Regions from separate parts of the Paenarthrobacter sp. R1 genome, predicted to be linked through region 2. Evidence: predicted binding sites of a transcription regulator. Region 2 holds the regulator's gene; the other holds the start of a gene.

Region 1 (9,108 bases), 870 kb from region 2:
TCCATCGGTTTCTCCTGCTGAGGTGCCACGGTAAAGACCACCCCTGCCTGCGTTTCGTCTGGCTTGTCCTCGAATACCTCACCCGGCACGGTGGCCGTTTGGACCTGCGTCCGTTTGCTCCGAAGAACATAGGGCGCCACCCACACCATCCACAGCGCAACAGTGACAACGAGTATCACTGAGCTGCTGAGAGGGAAGTCCACATTCAAAACCGTAGAAGCAAATCGTCAGGTGCTGCGGCATTGCCTGCGGTGTGTCGCTTGCGAGTCCCCAAATGATGGCCGCGAACGGGAAAAACGGCCTATGACCTGCCCGTTCTTCGTTCCAGCCAACCTCGCAGAAGTCCCTGCGGCACTTCCTCGGACGTCAGCGCGAAGGACCGGTGGTCCGCCCATTCACCATTGATGTGCAAGTACCTCTGCCGGTAGCCCTCGTCCCGGAATCCGAGCTTTTCCACCACGCGCAGGCTGGGCCCGTTCTCTGGACGGATGTTGATCTCCATCCGGTGCAATCCGAGCGCGCGGAAACAATGATCCGTAGCCATAGCCACCGCCGTTGGGGCAATCCCGCGCCCGGCGCGGTCCTTGTCCACCCAGTACCCCAGCGTGGCCATCATCGCCGATCCCCAAACGATCGAGGAGACGGTCAGCTGTCCCACGATGCGCGGCTCGCGGAAACCGGGAGTCCTTTCGGTGATCAGGAAAGGCAGTGCGGTAGCCTGCCTCGCCTGGTCATTAAGTGACGCCACCATCTGGCGGTAGCTTGGGAGCCGTCCGCCCGGAGCCGGATTGGATGCCTCCCACGGCGCGAGCCATTCACTGTTCCGCGAGCGGACCTCGGACCACTCCCGCTTGTCGCGGTACCGGATTGGCCGAAGTACGAGGTCTCCGCTTTCCAGCGTTACCGGCCAGATGGCAGAGCCGTACACCGCAGTTACTTGGGCAGGGAAGCCGTGAAGTCCGGCAGCCACTCGCGAAGCTCGGGACCGAGGTCTTCACGCTCGCAAGCAAGCTCGATGCAGGCTTTGAGGTAGCTCAGCTTGTCCCCGGTGTCATAACGGCGGCCGCGGAAGACCACGCCATAGACGCCGGATCCTTCGCCTTCTCCACGGGCCAGGACCTCAAGGGCGTCGGTCAACTGGATCTCGCCGCCGCGACCGGGAGCGGTGTTTTCCAGGACATCGAACACTGCCGGGTGCAGGACGTACCGGCCAATGACGGCCAGGTTGGAGGGTGCTTCTTCCGGGGACGGCTTCTCAACGAGCTGCTTGATGCGTACGTAGCCGTCTTCGTCGTTTTCCTCGACGTCGGCACAACCGTAGGCGCTGATCTTGGAGGGCTCCACCTCGATCAGGGCAACTACAGAGCCGCCGGTCTTCTGCTGCACGGCGATCATTTCGCTCAGGAGGTCGTCCTTGGGATCGATGAGGTCGTCACCGAGGAGCACGGCAAAGGGCTCGTGCCCCACATGCTGCTTTGCACGGAGCACAGCATGGCCCAAACCGTTGGGATCGCCTTGGCGGACGTAGTGGATGTCCCCGAGGTTGGTGGCGGACTGGATCGCCTCCAGCTTGGTGGTGTCCCCCTTCTCCGCAAGCGTGGCTTCAAGCGCCGGCACACGGTCGAAGTGATCCTCCAGGGCACGCTTGCTGCGGCCGGTGATCATGAGGACGTCGTGCAAGCCGACCTTGACTGCTTCTTCGACCACATACTGGATGGCGGGCTTGTCAACTACGGGCAGCATTTCCTTCGGCATTGCCTTCGTGGCAGGAAGGAACCTGGTACCGAGACCCGCTGCGGGGATGACGGCCTTACGGACAGCATTGTTATGGTGAGTCACCGGACTAATCTAACGGAAGGATCACGTCAAAAGGTAAACCCCCGCCGTGCGGGTGTGCACAATCTGTTGACGTTCACGTCCGGCAAGGGCAGCGCTGCCCGGCCCGCCGGACCACTTCGACGAAACGGACGGACATGGAATCCAAGGAAGAAATCCGCAGCGCCCGACGGCTGCAGCGGCGAAACCGCACGCCGGAACAAATTGCCGCGGCCGGAGAGGCGCTGGCACGGCACGGGGTGAGTTGGGCAAAGGACGTCTCAGGCGGGTCCCCGGCCACCTTTACCGTCTACTTGGGCGTGGCCTTCGAGCCGCCCACCCTGCCATTGATTGAGGCCCTCCATCAAGAGGGGCACAGGATCCTGTTGCCCGTCTGCGAGCCCGGGCGCACGATGAGCTGGGTGGAATGGACGCCGGAAACCACCTTCGTGAGGTCCTCCTACGCCCCCATCGATGAGCCCGAGGGCGAGAGGCTTACCAGTGCGGTGGCAGGAGCGGATGCGGCAGGCATCTTCATGCCCGCGACTGCCGTTGACGGCGATGGCAACAGGATCGGCCAGGGCGGCGGATACTATGACCGCTTCCTCCAGGGCCTCAAGGATTCGGCGCAGCGGCCGCGCACCATAGCGGTGACGTACGACGACGACGTGTTGCCGTCCGGTGCGATTCCCGCCGAGGCTTTTGACCAGCCGGTTACGGAAGTTCTGACGCCCTCGGGAATTGTCCGGCTCGGCCGGTAGTTATATGCCGTGGTATCCCGCACAGATAACGACCGGTCGACCGGCGGAATCCACGGGATGATAGAATTGGCACTCAGGCCCTGCGACTGCTAAGGGAGGTAGTCCTCCCCTCGCCGCCGCCGGACCTGAACTTTGTTCTGAAGGAGGAATTCAGTGCCCACTTACGCATACGCCTGCAAAGACTGCAACCATGCCTTTGACATAGTGCAGTCTTTTTCGGACAGTTCCCTGACGGAGTGCCCGGAGTGCAAGGGTGCGCTTCGCAAGAAGTTCAACAGCGTCGGCGTCGTTTTCAAGGGCTCAGGGTTCTACCGCACGGATTCCCGCGATTCCAAGGGAAGCACGGTTTCGGCCGCTCCTTCGGCTCCCGCGACCCCGGCACCCGCTGCGACTCCTGCGCCTGCTGCCGCCGCCAGCTGATCGCTTTATCCACATAGGGCTTCCGGCCGCTCCCCTGCGGCCGGACCCCTTGGCTAGCGTGGCCATATGCCACTCAAGCCACCCTCCGCACCGCGCTTCCGCACCAGGCAAACGCCCTTCGGGACCCGGCGCCATCAGGGCACCACCCGTACAACAGACCCAAGCGGTCACGGGCAGCACTGGACAGCCACCGCCGCTTCCTTCGGAGCCAGGCATCGGCGCCTGACAGTGGCCCTGCTGCTCTGCCTGGCCACCGGAATCGCCGTCCAGCAACTTACTCCAGTTCCCGAGCAACAGGTCAGCATAGTGGTTTCGGCCAGGGACCTCCCGGTCGGCGCCAGCGTCTCTGAAGCAGACTTCATCACCGCCGGCATACCCCGAAGCGCTTCCTTCCCCGGAGCCATCGAGGACCCTGCACGTCTTCAAGGCCGCCAACTCGCTGCACCACTGGCCAAAGGCCAAATCCCCACCGAGACCAGCTTCCTGGGTCCGGGATTGCTCACCGGTGCACCGCCGGGGTCGGCCGCCGTCCCGCTCCGAATGGCCGACCCGGCATCAATTCGCTTACTCTCGCCCGGGCAGCTCATCTCGGTCATCCTCTCGGCCAGCGAGGCATCCGCATCTTCCCCACGCCATGACGTGCTGGCAGGGGCCGTTCCTGTGCTGTGGACCTCAGCCCAAGGCGATGCCCCCGGCCAATGGCCGGGCACATCCGAAGCGGACGGGTTGGTAGTGGTAGCCGCAGACCCCCAGCAAGCAGAAAAGCTTGCCGGCGCTTCAACGCACGGCAAGCTTTTCTTTATGTTGGTGCATGGACCCCAATCCGGCCCACCGGACACTGCAGAATGAGCGTCAGCCCCAGTGCGGGGGCTTCTGCTCCTTCAGCCACTGGTCATGGTCATAGCCGGGTTCGTCACCCCATCGGCGCGGATCATCTTCGGCCGCCTTATTCGGCAGGACGCCTTCAGCAGCGGGCTTAGCCGCAGCACGCTTTCCCTTGGCGTCCTCGGGTGCCTCACTATCCACTTCCGGTTCTTCCTTTTCCGTGCTTTCCGTCATGCCGGCAGCGTCTGCGTTGCCTTCATCATCGTCCGTTGCCTGGGCCATCCCGTCGGTACTCCCCTTGCTTCCGGACTCGCCGCTTCCGGATTCGTCGCTGCCCTTGGCTTTGGCCACATCCTGGCTCTTAGCGCCGGGTTCAGCCGGGTTCACGGTCGCTTCTTTCCCGTCACCGGTTCCTGCCCCTGACGCAACGCCCACCGGAGCTGCCGGTGATGAGCGAACGTAGGAGGGCTGGAAATCACGCAAGTCCAATTGTTCTACATCCATGTCCAGGAAACCATGGTGGGGCGCAGTCGCCGGCTGAGGAACGTGGTTTTCGAGCCCCAAGTAGGAGCCGATCCGATCGGCACAGGAGGAGGGATCGGTGAAAACCTCGATGGTCCACAAGGACATGTAGCGCCATCCCATCCGCTCAAGCAACTGCGGGCGGAGCCTGCTGCGCTCACGGACGCTCATCCGGCGGTACCGTTCCGTACCATCCGACTCAATGGCCACGGGGGTAGGAATCTCCGCGCCTTCCCTGCCGATGGTGTGCACGGGATCGGCGGCTGCGGCAATATCCAGGACGCCATCGTAGAGATGCCAAACCCGGGCTCCCCTCGCCCGCAATCTCTCACCCAGGTCGGCAACCAGCGGATCTTCACCCAGGGCCTGTTCGCTGGCCACCGCGCGGGAAGCGGGTGTACCCAGATTGCTGTTACCCGAAAGCTCGCGGTCCAGCAGTTCGTAGAAATCAACCGCACCATGCGAAAGCCGGTCCAGGTCCAGGTCCTCCGGGCGGAAGCAGCTCAGGACGTGCATCGAGCGCCTGGCCCGGGTCATGGCCAACGCGAAGCGGTTCCGCCCACCCTCAGTGGACAACGGACCGAAGGAGTGCAGTGCCCGGCCGTGCGGCGTGCGGCCATAGCCGAGCGAGAAGATCACGTGATCCCGCACAAGGCCCTGCGCCCGCTCCAGGTCAACCACCCGGAAGGACTCCGGACCGGCCCCGAAGAAGGTCTGAAGCAGCGGGTGGTTGGGCAACTGCAACCTGATGGCCTCACCGATCCGGGCCGCGTGGCGAAGGCTGGCCGTCACAACAGCCAACGAGGTGCGGGGCCGCAGGCGGGCGTGTTCGAAGACCAGGTCAACTACCCGGTTCACCTCGGCTGCGACGGATTCAACACCCTCATGGTCGGCTCCCGGCAGGCCGGTGCCGTCAGGAATGTACTCCACCACAATGGAGCGGTCCAGGCCCGTTACGGAGCTGCCGTCCGGGAGCCGCCGAAGTCCGCCGTCGTAATAGTTCTTGCTCAGCTGCAGGACCAGGTCCTCGTCCACCGCACGGTAGACCCAGTTCAATTGCCACGTTGGCAGAATCCGTGCCAGTGCCTTGAAGGCGCTGTCCACGGCTTCGTGGCTGGCTACCCCCGCAACCGGAGGTTCCACGGCCACACTGAACGTGCGCGCATTGGCGATCTTCGCGTCACCGAAAGCCACCACCTGACGGGCCCGGGCAATAGCCGGGAGCACCGCTTGGAGGGACGTCGATTCGGCGTCGATGATCACGACGGCATCGAACTTCTGCTCGGCCGGAAGAACCCCGGTGAGAAGGTAGGGGCTGACCGACCAGACCGGGACCAAGCGCGGAACCAGGTCCGGCGCCTGCGCGCTCAGGGCAGGCAAGGTAACCCTGCCGTCCTTGAGCAAATCACGAAGAAGTTCGGCTTGGCGACGATGTTCCACGATCCCCTGGCGCCACTTGGACGCGAGCTGCCACCGCAATCGGGCGGCCCCGCTGGCAATGTGCGCCTGGTCGGCGAGGCGGAACTCGGCTTCCAGCTTGCGCAAGGAGTCGCCGTCGGACATAGCCAGGTAATCGTCCCCGCTGATCATGGCTTCCAGAGCGGACTGCCACCAGGCCAGATCCAGCTCAGCGGCCACGGATTCGGCGGGCACCTCGCGCGCAGCGAGGTCTGCCAGGAGCTCACCCAGGCCGTGCTCGCGCATCTGTTCGATGAGGAGGGTACGTTCGGGCAGTGTCTCCAAGGTGGCGGTATCTGCCACCAAACGCTCCAACCGCTCCATCAGCTCTTCATAGGGCGTCTTGTGCAGGGAGCCGCCATCGGAGGTGTACTTCAACGCCTCCCCCAAACGCTGCAGTTCGCCTTCCAATTCACGGTAAAGCGCGCCCAGATCCGCAAGACCCGACGGTACAGCGGGATGCCTCTGCGTTGTGGCGTAGCCAGCCCACAGCGCACGCTGCTCCTGAACGAGGACCAGCGAGCTGTGCAGATCAGCTATGTGGACGCCGGGACGAACGTATTCCTTGGCCACACGGCGCAGCCTGGAACGTTGCATGGAGGGCATCTCGATGTTGCGTTCCCGCCGCCAGGCCGAGGTGGCCGTGGCCGAGATCAGGTCATGGACCGGACGGTCGAAAATATCCGGGGTGAACTTGTCCAGGCTCTCGCGCACCGCGATCAGCAGTTCCAGCTGCGTGCCCCACTCAGCGAAGGTATCGCCCAGGCGGATCTCTGCGTGGTCCGCCAGTTGCTTCATGCGCTCCCGGAGAACAGGAAGCTTCTCTTCCGCCACTTGGGCCAGCTGCCGGGCCTCTTCGGTTTCCTTGCGGGTGAGGAGCCGGGCCCCGTACCAGGGGCTCGACGTCGATGCCCGGCTGAAGCTGCCAAGTTCCGCGGCGCGGCGCAAACGGCCAGCCAGCTCCTCGCGGTCCTTAATGTTGTCCAGCACGCTGCGCTTGAGTCGAACGGTGGTGGACGGTGCCGGGTGGATGGACGTCAGCTCGGCCAGCGACTGCATGGCCTGGTATGGGGAGCACCCCCACCGTTCACGGACGTTGTGCAGCGAGGCAACATGGTCCACCAGGGCATGCCGGTGGCCGGTCAACGTGGCATGCAGGTTGCCGAGCTGCGGCTCCAGGGCTTTCTCGTTCCGCATGATTGCACGGACCAACTGGCCCTTCAATTGCTGCGGCGTGGTGCCGTTGCCGGGCCGGAAAAGCATGGAATCCAGACCGAGGGACTCCAAATGTGCAGACAGGCCCGCAACACTGGATTGACGTTCGCCAACCACCAGCACGGACTTGCCTTCGCTGACCAGGGCGCCGATCGCGTTGATGGCGGTCTGGGTTTGGCCGCTGCCGGGAGGCGTGCTGACCACCAGGGAGTCACCGGCCCGGACCGCATCCACGACGTACTGCTGGTCGGTATCGGCATCCAACAGCAGAAGCTCATCGGCGGGATCGCGATCATCCAAGCTGGGGAAACGCCCGGCCTTGATGGGCTCCGGTTCAATATCGGCACCATTGGCGACCGCTGCCAGCGCGGCGACGATGGGGTTGTTCATGTTGATCCACGGATCATCGAGATTGCCCGAAAGGTCGGCCAATGTGGTGACCAAGAGGTTGAACTCCACCTCGGCGCCGTGGATGGGCTGTACGAGCGTGGCAAGGCGGTCGAGGACCGGTTGGGGATCCAGCCGCGCGGTGTTGTAGGCCATGCGTGCCACAGCGTTGACGTCGAAGACGATGCCGTGAACATTCTTGAGATGGCGCACCAGGGCCGGATTGATGCGGGCCTGTTCGGTCAACTGCAGTTCGAAGTCGTCCTCGCCCGGACGAACAGTGAGTGCAATGGACGTCAGCATCACGGGAGCCGAAACGCGCTGCGGCTTCCCACCGACGGCCGATGTCCACACCACAGTGCCGGCCGACAGATAGCCTGCCTCAATGCCGCGGTCGTTGCCCAGCTCGAAGATCTTTGAGCGGATGTTCCGGGCGGCACGGGCTGCAACAATGTATTGCTGCCTGTCCCGGATCAGCGTGGACAGGCGCGTTCTGCGCCCCGCCAACAACTGCGCCAGTCCGGATGGATGGGCGTTGCTGAGATCAATGGCGCCTTCGGGCGTCTTGACGAAACGCAGCATCGTGTCCGCACCAGTAACGGGCTTAAGTCCGGACAGCCATTTCCGGAGCTCTTCGGAGCCGTCCTCGTGGCCTTGACTTACTGACACAACTTCTGCCTTCTTTTCTGTACTAGCTTTAGACGCCTTGGACCATACCGGCATACTTTCGAGGGTAGCGGGAATACCCTGCAAGCCCGCTTCACGACACTGGCCGGGGAAAAAATCGACCACAATTCGTGGGTGCCGCCACATTCGGGCCGGCCCCTGGATAACGCAATGGCCGGCCTCCGAAAAGGAGACCGGCCATTTACGATGCTATTCCCACTCGATGGTTCCCGGCGGCTTGCTGGTCACGTCCAGCACTACGCGGTTGACGCCATCCACCTCGTTGGTGATGCGGTTGGAGATACGTGCCAGAAGGTCATACGGCAAGCGCGACCAGTCTGCCGTCATGGCGTCCTCGGAGGACACCGGGCGCAGGACAATGGGGTGGCCGTAGGTCCGGCCGTCGCCCTGCACGCCAACGCTGCGGACGTCTGCGAGCAGCACCACCGGCATCTGCCAAACGTCGTTGTCCAGGCCGGCAGCGGTCAGCTCGGCGCGGGCAATGGCGTCGGCCTTGCGGAGGAGGTCAAGCCGTTCCTTGTTGACTTCGCCGACGATCCGGATCCCCAGGCCGGGGCCGGGGAACGGCTGGCGGCCAACGATTTCCTGGGGCAGGCCGAGCTGTGCGCCAACGGCGCGTACCTCGTCCTTGAAGAGGGCGCGCAGCGGCTCAACGAGCTCGAACTGCAGGTCCTCCGGGAGCCCGCCAACGTTGTGGTGGCTCTTGATGTTGGCTGCGCCCTCACCACCGCCGGATTCGACGACGTCCGGGTACAGGGTGCCCTGCACGAGGAACTTGATCTTCTCACCCTCGGCCGCGGCCTGGGCAATGATGGCCCGTTCCGCTTCTTCGAAGGCCCGGATGAACTCACGGCCGATGATCTTGCGCTTGGTCTCCGGATCACTGACCCCGGCCAGTGCGTTGAGGAAACGCTCTTGTTCGTTGGCAACGTAGAGGTTGACGCCCGTGGCTGCAACGAAGTCGCGCTCCACCTGCTCGGCTTCACCTTCACGCAGCAGACCGTGGTCAACGAAGACA
Region 2 (9,108 bases):
GTCAGCACGTCCACGGGGTTCTGCACGGACTGGGACCGCAAGAGGGAAACCAGCTGCTGCAGCACGTCCGGAGTGACCACTGTTCCCTTGGCCACCAGCCCCCGGACTTCCTCCAGGAGCCGCATGATCCGCGGAATGACAGTCGAAGGCCCGGACATGGACAGCTCGTTGCCACGAACGTGGAAATTGACGTCGGGAAACTGATCCTCGATGTAGCGCAAGGCCTCATCATGGCTGCCCAGCGAGTGAATCATTTGATCGGAGTTGTCGAACGTGACGATTTCCGTGCGCGTGCCCGGTAGCGTGTGCGGGAACTCGGTGGCCGCGGCGTTTCCGTTTCCGGTCCGCAACCGCCCATTCAGGGATTCACTCATAGTGCTGGCCGTACGGCCTGATCTCCTCCGGTTGGTTCAGTCATTATCCATATGTCCGTGGTGCGCCCATCCTCACGGATGCCCGCCTGCGGGAATGCCTCCAATCCTACGCCAGCAGACCGCAGCCCGGCCCCTTTCCGTGGGGGCTTTCACAGCATCGAATCAAGGCCGTTACGAATTTGTCTCAACTCGGCATCGGGCCGATATCAATCCTGTTGCAGTTGCCCCGGTACCCCCAAAAGCCGGCAGGACGCCGTCGTACATGTGCCAAGCTGGCAAAGCAGGAAGAAACAGGAACAACACTGTACGCACTACCGGCCGCCCGGAAACGTCGGCCGCGAGGCAAGGAACCCCCATCACCAAGCCGGCAAACAACCAGCAAGGCGCGCAGCGGCGGAGAAAATCCGCAGTAGCGGCGCCTGCGATGCTTGCTGTCCTATTGCTGACGGGCTGCATAGCCAACGGCGGCAACACACCGGCCACCTCGGGACCTCCCATCAGCGTCCAGGACGCTCCCGCGAGCAATGCCCCCCTTGAGACAACCCAGGCTTCGACTAAAATTCCCGTCTATTGGATCGGGCGCAGCAAGGACAACGTCTACCTGTACCGAGAGTTCAGGGACATCTCCGGCGATGAGAACCCGGTGACCACGGCGCTTCGGATCATGATGGCGCAGAAGCCCTTGGACCACGACTTCTTCACGCCATGGCAGGACCCCGGGAGCCTGGCCACTTCCATCTCCGGCAAGAACGTCATCACAGTGGACATCTCCCGGGATGCGTTCAACGCCAACCTCGACGCCGGGATGGCCCAAAGAGCCGTACAGCAGCTGGTCTACACGGCGTCGGCGGCGGCGTCCTCCTCGGGCCTGATCAACTCGGGCCAGCAGATCCAGGTAGTCATCCTGGTGGACGGGCACACGGACTTCATGGCGTTCGGGCAGGTGAAGCTGGGCCAGCCCATGGCACGTGATGCCTCACTGGTGGCGCCGCTGTGGATCATCGATCCTCAGGAAGATGCCTCGGTGCCCGCGGGTGCGGTGAAGTTCAACGGGCGCAGCACCGACAGTTCAAAGCCCGTGAACTGGCAGATCCTCCAGGACAACGGCTCCGGAACGCGGACCAGCAAGCTTACCGGCCAGGCGAAGCCAACCGGAGATCCCGGACAATACGGGGTTTTCTCCTTCGGGGCCACGCTGAAGCCCGGCAAGTATGAACTCCGGGTTGTTCAGGTGGATGAATCCGGCCGCGCAGACGAGACCACCCTGGACACCCGCCTCTTCAAGGTCGAGTAAGCCCTGGCCCGGGCGGTTGGGCCGGTCCGCCGTCTGCTAACGCCAGCGGCCCAGAATATCGCTCAACAGAACGACGGCGGCCGGTCCGGCCGTTGACGATCGCAACACGTGGTGCCCCAAAAGCGCCGTCACCGCGCCGGCATCACTGAGCCTGGTCACCTCACGGGGAGCCATCCCACCCTCTGGACCGACGATCAGGAGGACTTCCCTCGCGGCGTCCGGGCCGCTGTTCGAGAGGAACCCGGCCTCCTCAATCACCGAACGCAGGGAGTTCTTGGCGTCCTCGTGGAGGATCACCGCCAAATCCGCCGCGGCGGCCGCTTTGGCCAACGCTGTAGTGTCCACCAGGTCCCTGACTTCAGGAATCCAGGCCCGGCGTGCTTGTTTCGCTGCTGCAGTCACCACGGACTGCCACTTCGCGTGCGCTTTCGCGGCGCGATCGCCCTTCCACCGCACAATGGAGCGCTCCGCCTGCCAGGGGATCACAGCATCAATGCCGAGCTCGGTAGCCGTTTCGATGGCGAGTTCGTCGCGGTCTCCTTTGGCAAGCGCCTGCACGAGCACCAACCGGACAGCGGGACGTTCCTCAAAGGCTACTTCTTCCGCAACCACGGACAGCAAGCCTTGCCCTGCCTCGGAGACCCTACCCGTCAGCCTGGCACCTTCACCGTCGGAAATATCCACCGGTTCGCCCGCGGACAGACGCTTCACTGTCACGGCGTGCCGCGCCTCCGGGCCCTCCAGGACAAAGACGGAACCAGGCACCAATCCGCCAAGGCTGCCGGCGGGGGCGAAGAATACGGGGTTGCTCACCGCTACAGGTTACCGAGCTTGTCCCGCAGCTTGGCGAACATCCCGCCGCTGGCAACGAGCTTCCCGTCCGTGAACTGTTCTCCGCGGAGTTTGGCGAGTTGACGGAGCAGGTCTTCCTGGGCGGCGTCCAGCTTGGTTGGCGTCTCCACGTGCAGGTGCACTTTGAGGTCGCCGCGGCCGTAACCGCGAAGATGCGTCACGCCGAGCCCGCGCAGGGTGATGATCTCGCCGGACTGCGTACCGGCCTTCACATCGATCTCCTGCGGACCGTCGAAGGTCTCCAGGGTCAACTCCGTGCCTAGTGCGGCTGCAGTCATGGGAACACTTAGCGTGGCGTGGAGATCGTCCCCTTCGCGGATATAGGTGGAATCGCTGTTGACGCGGATCTCCACGTACAGGTCGCCTGCCGGACCACCGGCGGGGCCTGCCTCGCCCTGGCCGGACAGCTGGATACGGGTCCCCGTGGCCACACCGGCGGGCACTTTGATGGTGAGGGACCGGCGGCTGCGGATCCTGCCCTGGCCGCTGCACTCGTTGCAGGGATCCTTGATGATGGTGCCGAATCCTTCACAGGATCCGCAGGGCGCGGTGGTCATGACCTGACCCAGAATGGAGCGCACAGCGCGCTGGACCTGGCCACTGCCGCCACAAATGTCACAGCGTTCCGGGTGGGTACCCGGACGGCAGCAGCTGCCGTCACAGGTGGGGCACACAACAGCGGTGTCCACTTCGAGCTTCTTGTTGACGCCGAACACGGCGTCCTTGAGATCAATGCGCACGCTGATGAGGGCGTCCTGGCCACGGCGCACGCGGGACGCGGGCCCTCCGTGACCCCCGCCCCCGCCAAAGAAGGTGTCGAAAATGTCCTGGAAGGCAAAGCCTTGCCCGGAATAGCCGCCGCCGAAGCCGTTGTCCGTTCCGTTTTCATTGCCCGTGGCGTCGTACACCCTGCGTTTTTGCGGGTCTGACAGGACTTCGTAAGCGTGGGTCACGGCCTTGAAGCGTTCGGCGACATCCTCCCCCGGATTTACATCCGGGTGGAGCTTGCGCGCCAACTTGCGGTACGCCTTTTTGATCTCTTCCCCGGTGGCTTCCGGCGAGACTCCCAAAACGTCATAGTGGCTGCTCAAAGTCGGTATCTCTTCCTTGTTGTACTGCGGTCTTTGGTGACGGCCGGTTTCAGCCGCCGAGAATTCGGGAAAGGTAGCGCGCTACGGCGCGGACTGCCGCCATGGTGGTGGGGTAGTCCATACGGGTGGGACCGAGGACTCCAACCTTGGCGCCGGAACCGTAACCGGTAGCCACCACGGAGGCCTCGGCCAACCCGTCGTAGGGATTTTCCCGGCCGATGCTCACTGTCACGCCGCGCGGATCATCCCCCATGTCCGACAACAACCGGAGCATGACAACTTGTTCCTCAAGGGCCTCCAGCACCGGCCCTATGCTCAGGGGGAAGTCCACGTTGGAACGGGCGAGGTTGGCCGTGCCGGCCATCAGGATCCGCTCTTCCTTACTGGTATCGCTGAGGGCCTGGAGTCCGTTGGCCAGCATCTGGGCCAGTCCCCGCAGCTCCGGCGGGCACAGCGCCACCACGGACGGCAAGACCTGCGGAAGGAGGTCCATCTGCGTGCCGGCGATGCTGCCCAGGAACCGTGAACGCAGCGCCATGAGGGCCTCGTTGGCAACGTCGGCACCGGCATCGATGACCTTCTGCCCAACGCTTCCAGTGTCGGCAATCAGCACCACGAGCACTTGCTTTGGCCCGAGGAGGACGAACTCAACATGGCGCACCACGGCGCGCTTGGAGTGCGGATACTGCACGACGGCTACCTGGTTGGTCAGCTGCGACAGGAGCCTCACGGTCCGCTCAAGGATGTCGTCCATATCATCCGGCCCCTCAAGCAGGGAGTGGATGGCACGACGCTCAGCGGCCGACAAGGGCTTTACCTGGGAGATCCGGTCGACGAACAGGCGGTAGCCCTTGTCCGTCGGAATACGGCCGGCGCTGGTGTGTGGCGCTGCGATCAGCCCCTCTTCTTCAAGCACCGCCATGTCGTTGCGGATGGTCGCACTGGATACGCCCAGGTGGTGGCGTTCTACCAGGGCCTTGGAACCAACAGGCTCCCGCGAATGTACGTAGTCCTCAACAATGGCACGCAGCACTTCGAGTTTGCGTGGCTCACTCATTCCAACACCTCCTGACAGACCATCCGGCCCATGCACTGATGCACGAGGGACCTTCAGCTGACCCTTTTGCTTAGCACTCGACATGCCCAAGTGCTAACAAGTCTAGTATGAGCCACCGCGTTGCTAGCATTGAAACCGCCCGCGCAGACATCCATGGCAGGCCTGGCGGCGACTGCGGCCCGGCAGCCGTCCAAGCCCGAAGAGGTAGGTCATTCCTTGGCTTATGACACCTGGGGTCCACAGGACCTGACCGCTCCTGCCCAACAGCGGCTCCCGGAGGTACCCGTGCAGCGCGGGATGGTGCTGGAGGATGCCCAATCCGGTTGGGTGGGTGCGGTCACCCGCGTGGAAAAGTCCGGCGGGATGCACATCGTGGCCCTCGAAGACCGGCGCGGAAAAACCAAGTCCTTCCAGCTGGGCTTCGGCTTCCTGCTGGAAGGTCAGCCCATCCGGCTCCTGCCTCCCGCGCCCAAGGCGCCTGCCACTGCAGCCTCCCCCACCCGGACAGCTTCGGGTTCCGTGCGCGTCAGTGGCCAACGGGCCCAGGTGGCCAAAGCGAGCCGCATCTGGGTGGAGGGCAAGCACGATGCGGAACTCGTGGAAAAAGTATGGGGTGACGACCTCCGCGTGGAGGGCATCGTCGTCGAGCCCCTGCACGGGGTGGATGACCTCAAAGCCGCGATAGCAGCCTTCAACCCCGGCCCGGGGCGCAAACTGGGAATCCTCGTGGACCACCTCGTAGCCGGCTCCAAGGAATCGCGGATCGCCGCCGAAGCGATGACCTTGCCGGGCGCTGCCCGTAACGTCCTGATCGTGGGACACCCCTACGTGGATGTCTGGCAGGCGATCCGGCCCAAGGTCCTTGGCATCGCCCAATGGCCCGATGTTCCCCGCGGTACGGACTGGAAGACGGGGATCCTGCGCGCTTTTGGCTGGCCGCACGAGACTGCGGAGGACATCGGAATCGGCTGGCAGCGCCTTTTGGGCGCGGTCCGCACCTACGCCGACCTTGAAGCCTCCCTCCTGGGCCGCGTCGAGGAAGTCATCGACTTCCTCACTGCGCCCTGACTCCAGCGCCCGGGCGTCCGACGGCGGCGGGCGGCGGGTTGGTCCCGGAACAGCCCCGGACCCTATATTCTGGGACAGCAACACCGCAGCATTTTTTATAGCAAAGGGAACCAACGTGTCAGAGAACGCCCCAGAAGAACCGGGCAGGGCCGCAGGTCAGCCCCAGTACCATGGCGCGCCTGCAAACGCACTCCCTCTCACAGCCAGCGAGGACCGCCAGTGGGCAACCCTGGCGCACTTCGGTGGAATCCTCGGGTGCCTGCCCTCGCTGCTGATTTACTTGATTTTCCGCGACAGGGGTCCCTTTACAGCGCAGGAATCCAAGGAAGCGCTCAACTTCACGCTGCCGCCCACCATTGCAGCGGCCGTAGCGAACATCCTCGTACTGCTACCGGTTGTAGGGAACATCTTTGCCGTCATCGCCACGGCAATCTGGGTGGCACTCACGTGCTTCTCCGTCTCCGCCGGCATCCGCGTGAACCACGGCCAGCCGCACCGCTACCGCTTCAACCTTCGCTGGATCAAGTAGCGGCGACGCCGATCTTTCCGCAGGGCCGATCTTTCCGTAAGTCAGTCCGGCAGGATGCGCCGCACTACCGCATCGGCCAACAAACGTCCCTTAAGGGTCAGCACCAAGCGACCTTGGAAGGCCGCAGCAGGTTCGGCCAGGCCATCGGCTATCAAACCCGCCACAGCACGCCTGCCGTCCTTGTCCAAGCCGTCTATTGCCAGGCCTGACACAAGCCGCGCCTCCAGCATGATCCGCTCCACGTCCCGTGTTCCGGCGTCGAGCGTTTCCCTGCCCGCAGCCGGAGATTCTCCGGCCACCAGGCGGGAAGCATAGGCAGCGGGGTGCTTCACGTTCCACCACCGGACGCCACCCACATGGGAATGCGCTCCGGGGCCGATACCCCACCAGTCGTCGCCGCGCCAATATGCCAGGTTGTGGCGGCAGGCCTGCTCAGGTGTCCTGGCCCAGTTGCTGACCTCATACCAGCCCAGGCCGGCTTCCGAGATCAGCTGGTCGGCAAGTTCATACTTGGCCGCGTGGTCGTCGTCGTCGATGCCGGGCACCTCGCCACGGCGGATCTGGGCGGCAAGCTTGGTCCCCTCCTCCACGATCAAGGCGTAGGCGCTGATGTGGTCGGGCTCGTAGGAGAGCGCAGTCTCCAACGACTCCCGCCAGTCGGCCATGGACTCCCCCGGCGTCCCGTAAATCAGGTCCAGGCTGACGGCCAGCCCTGCTTCCCGGGCCCACTGGACAACCTGGGGGACACGGCTTGGCGTGTGGGTCCGGTCCAGTACCTTGAGGACGTGCGGGACTGCCGACTGCATGCCAAAGGAGACGCGGGTGAAGCCGGCGTCCTTGAGGACCTGCAGCGATTCACGGGTTACCGAATCCGGGTTGGCCTCCGTGGTGACCTCAGCGCCTTCTTCCAGCCCCCAATGCCCCACTGCGGTCCGCAGGATCTCCGCGAGGTCTTCGGCCGGCAGCAGCGTGGGCGTGCCACCGCCAAAGAAAACAGTACTCATGGGACGCCGCGGCAGGCCTGAATCCTCAAGCACTTTCGCTGCGAAGTCCACCTCCGACGCTGCGGTACCTGAGTAGGCAGCTTGTGAGGCTCCCCCGCCCAGTTCCGTCGCGGTGTAGGTGTTGAAATCGCAATAGCCGCACCGCACCGCGCAGAACGGTATGTGGACGTACAAGCCGAACTTCCGGCGTCCGACGTCGGCGAGCACCTGCGACGGCAGCAAGCCGTCAGCAGGTGCCGGATCGCCCAAAGGCAGGACGCTTGGCATTTACTTCTTTGCCTTGTCCTTCGACTCGTCAGTGGTGAGGGCAGCGATGAAGGCTTCCTGCGGCACCTCGACGCGGCCCACCATCTTCATGCGCTTCTTGCCTTCCTTCTGCTTTTCCAGCAGTTTGCGTTTACGGGTGATGTCACCGCCGTAGCACTTGGCAAGAACGTCTTTGCGGATGGCCCGGATGCTCTCGCGGGCGATGATGCGGGAGCCAATGGCAGCCTGGATGGGCACCTCGAACTGCTGCCGCGGAATGAGCTCGCGGAGCTTACCGGTCATCATCACACCATAGGAATAGGCCTTGTCGCGGTGCGTGATGGCACTGAACGCGTCCACTTGTTCACCTTGAAGCAGGATGTCGACCTTGACGAGGTCGGCCACTTGCTCGCCGTCGGCCTTCCAGTCCAGCGAGGCGTACCCGCGCGTCTTGGACTTCAGGAGATCGAAGAAGTCGAACACGATCTCGGCCAGCGGGATCCAGTAACGGAGTTCGACACGGTCCTCGGACAGGTAGTCCATGCCCTTCATCTGACCGCGGCGGCTCTGGCACAGCTCCATGATGGCGCCGACGAACTCGTTGGGCGCCAGGACGGTAGCGGAGACCATCGGTTCGCGGACCTCGGCGATCTTGCCTGTGGGGTACTCGCTGGGGTTGGTGACGTGGACAACCCGCTTGTCTTCCAAGGTGACCTCATACTCCACGTTGGGAGCAGTAGAGATGAGGTCGAGGTTGTACTCGCGTTCCAAACGTTCGCGCGTGATCTCGAGGTGCAGCAAACCGAGGAAGCCGACGCGGAAACCGAAGCCCAGCGCAGCTGACGTCTCAGGCTCGTAGACCAGGGCGGCGTCGTTGAGCATCAGCTTTTCCAAGGCGTCGCGGAGTACCGGGTAGTCCGTGCCCTCCAAGGGGTAGAGGCCGGAGAAGACCATCGGCTTCGCATCGGCGTACCCGCTGAGCGATTCCGAGGCCGGTTTGGCCTGGTTGGTGACAGTATCGCCGACCTTGGACTGGCGGACATCCTTCACGCCGGTGATGAGGTATCCCACCTCGCCTACGCCCAGGCCCTTCGACGGGGTGGGCTCAGGAGAGCTCACGCCGATTTCGAGGAGTTCGTGGGTTGCACGGGTCGACATCATCTGGATGCGTTCGCGGGGGTGGAGCTTGCCATCCACCACACGGACATAGGTGACCACGCCACGGTACGTGTCATAGACCGAATCAAAGATCATGGCACGCGCGGGAGCGTCCGGATTGCCAACAGGTGCCGGAAGGTCGCGGACGATCTTGTCCAGCAGAGCCTCGACGCCTACGCCCGTCTTACCGGAAACCTTGAGGACATCTTCCGGATCTCCACCGATGAGGTTGGCAAGCTCAGCCGCGTACTTCTCCGGTTGCGCAGCGGGGAGGTCGATCTTGTTCAGCACCGGAATGATGGTGAGGTTGTTCTCCATAGCCAGGTAGAGGTTGGCCAGGGTCTGGGCTTCGATGCCTTGGGCAGCGTCAACCAGCAGCACTGCTCCCTCGCAGGCTGCCAGGGAGCGGGATACCTCATACGTGAAGTCCACGTG

Evidence for each region. The regulator HrcA, encoded in region 2, represses chaperone genes, less so after heat shock. The targets are predictions, from matches to a motif close to TTNGCACTCGNNNNNNNCGAGTGCNAA.
Region 1: a site for HrcA is predicted at 2,643-2,669, ahead of QN084_RS04165 (FmdB family zinc ribbon protein). Genes of this name have one in related genera too.

What each region holds. Positions count from the first base shown of each region.
Region 1 covers NZ_CP127115.1:861,170-870,277, forward strand. Annotated here, with positions in the region: gene QN084_RS04145 (hypothetical protein) at 1-149, opposite strand, end outside; gene QN084_RS04150 (GNAT family N-acetyltransferase) at 302-928, opposite strand; gene galU (UTP--glucose-1-phosphate uridylyltransferase GalU) at 934-1,839, opposite strand; gene QN084_RS04160 (5-formyltetrahydrofolate cyclo-ligase) at 1,974-2,576, shown strand; gene QN084_RS04165 (FmdB family zinc ribbon protein) at 2,730-2,996, shown strand; gene QN084_RS04170 (RcpC/CpaB family pilus assembly protein) at 3,063-3,845, shown strand; gene QN084_RS04175 (DUF4011 domain-containing protein) at 3,849-8,126, opposite strand; gene guaA (glutamine-hydrolyzing GMP synthase) at 8,280-9,108, opposite strand, start outside.
Region 2 covers NZ_CP127115.1:4,772,306-4,781,413, forward strand. Annotated here, with positions in the region: gene QN084_RS22595 (PhoH family protein) at 1-374, opposite strand, end outside; gene QN084_RS22600 (GerMN domain-containing protein) at 799-1,668, shown strand; gene QN084_RS22605 (16S rRNA (uracil(1498)-N(3))-methyltransferase) at 1,705-2,481, opposite strand; gene dnaJ (molecular chaperone DnaJ) at 2,484-3,611, opposite strand; gene hrcA (heat-inducible transcriptional repressor HrcA) at 3,661-4,668, opposite strand; gene QN084_RS22620 (DUF3097 domain-containing protein) at 4,885-5,736, shown strand; gene QN084_RS22625 (DUF4870 domain-containing protein) at 5,852-6,265, shown strand; gene hemW (radical SAM family heme chaperone HemW) at 6,307-7,536, opposite strand; gene lepA (translation elongation factor 4) at 7,537-9,108, opposite strand, start outside.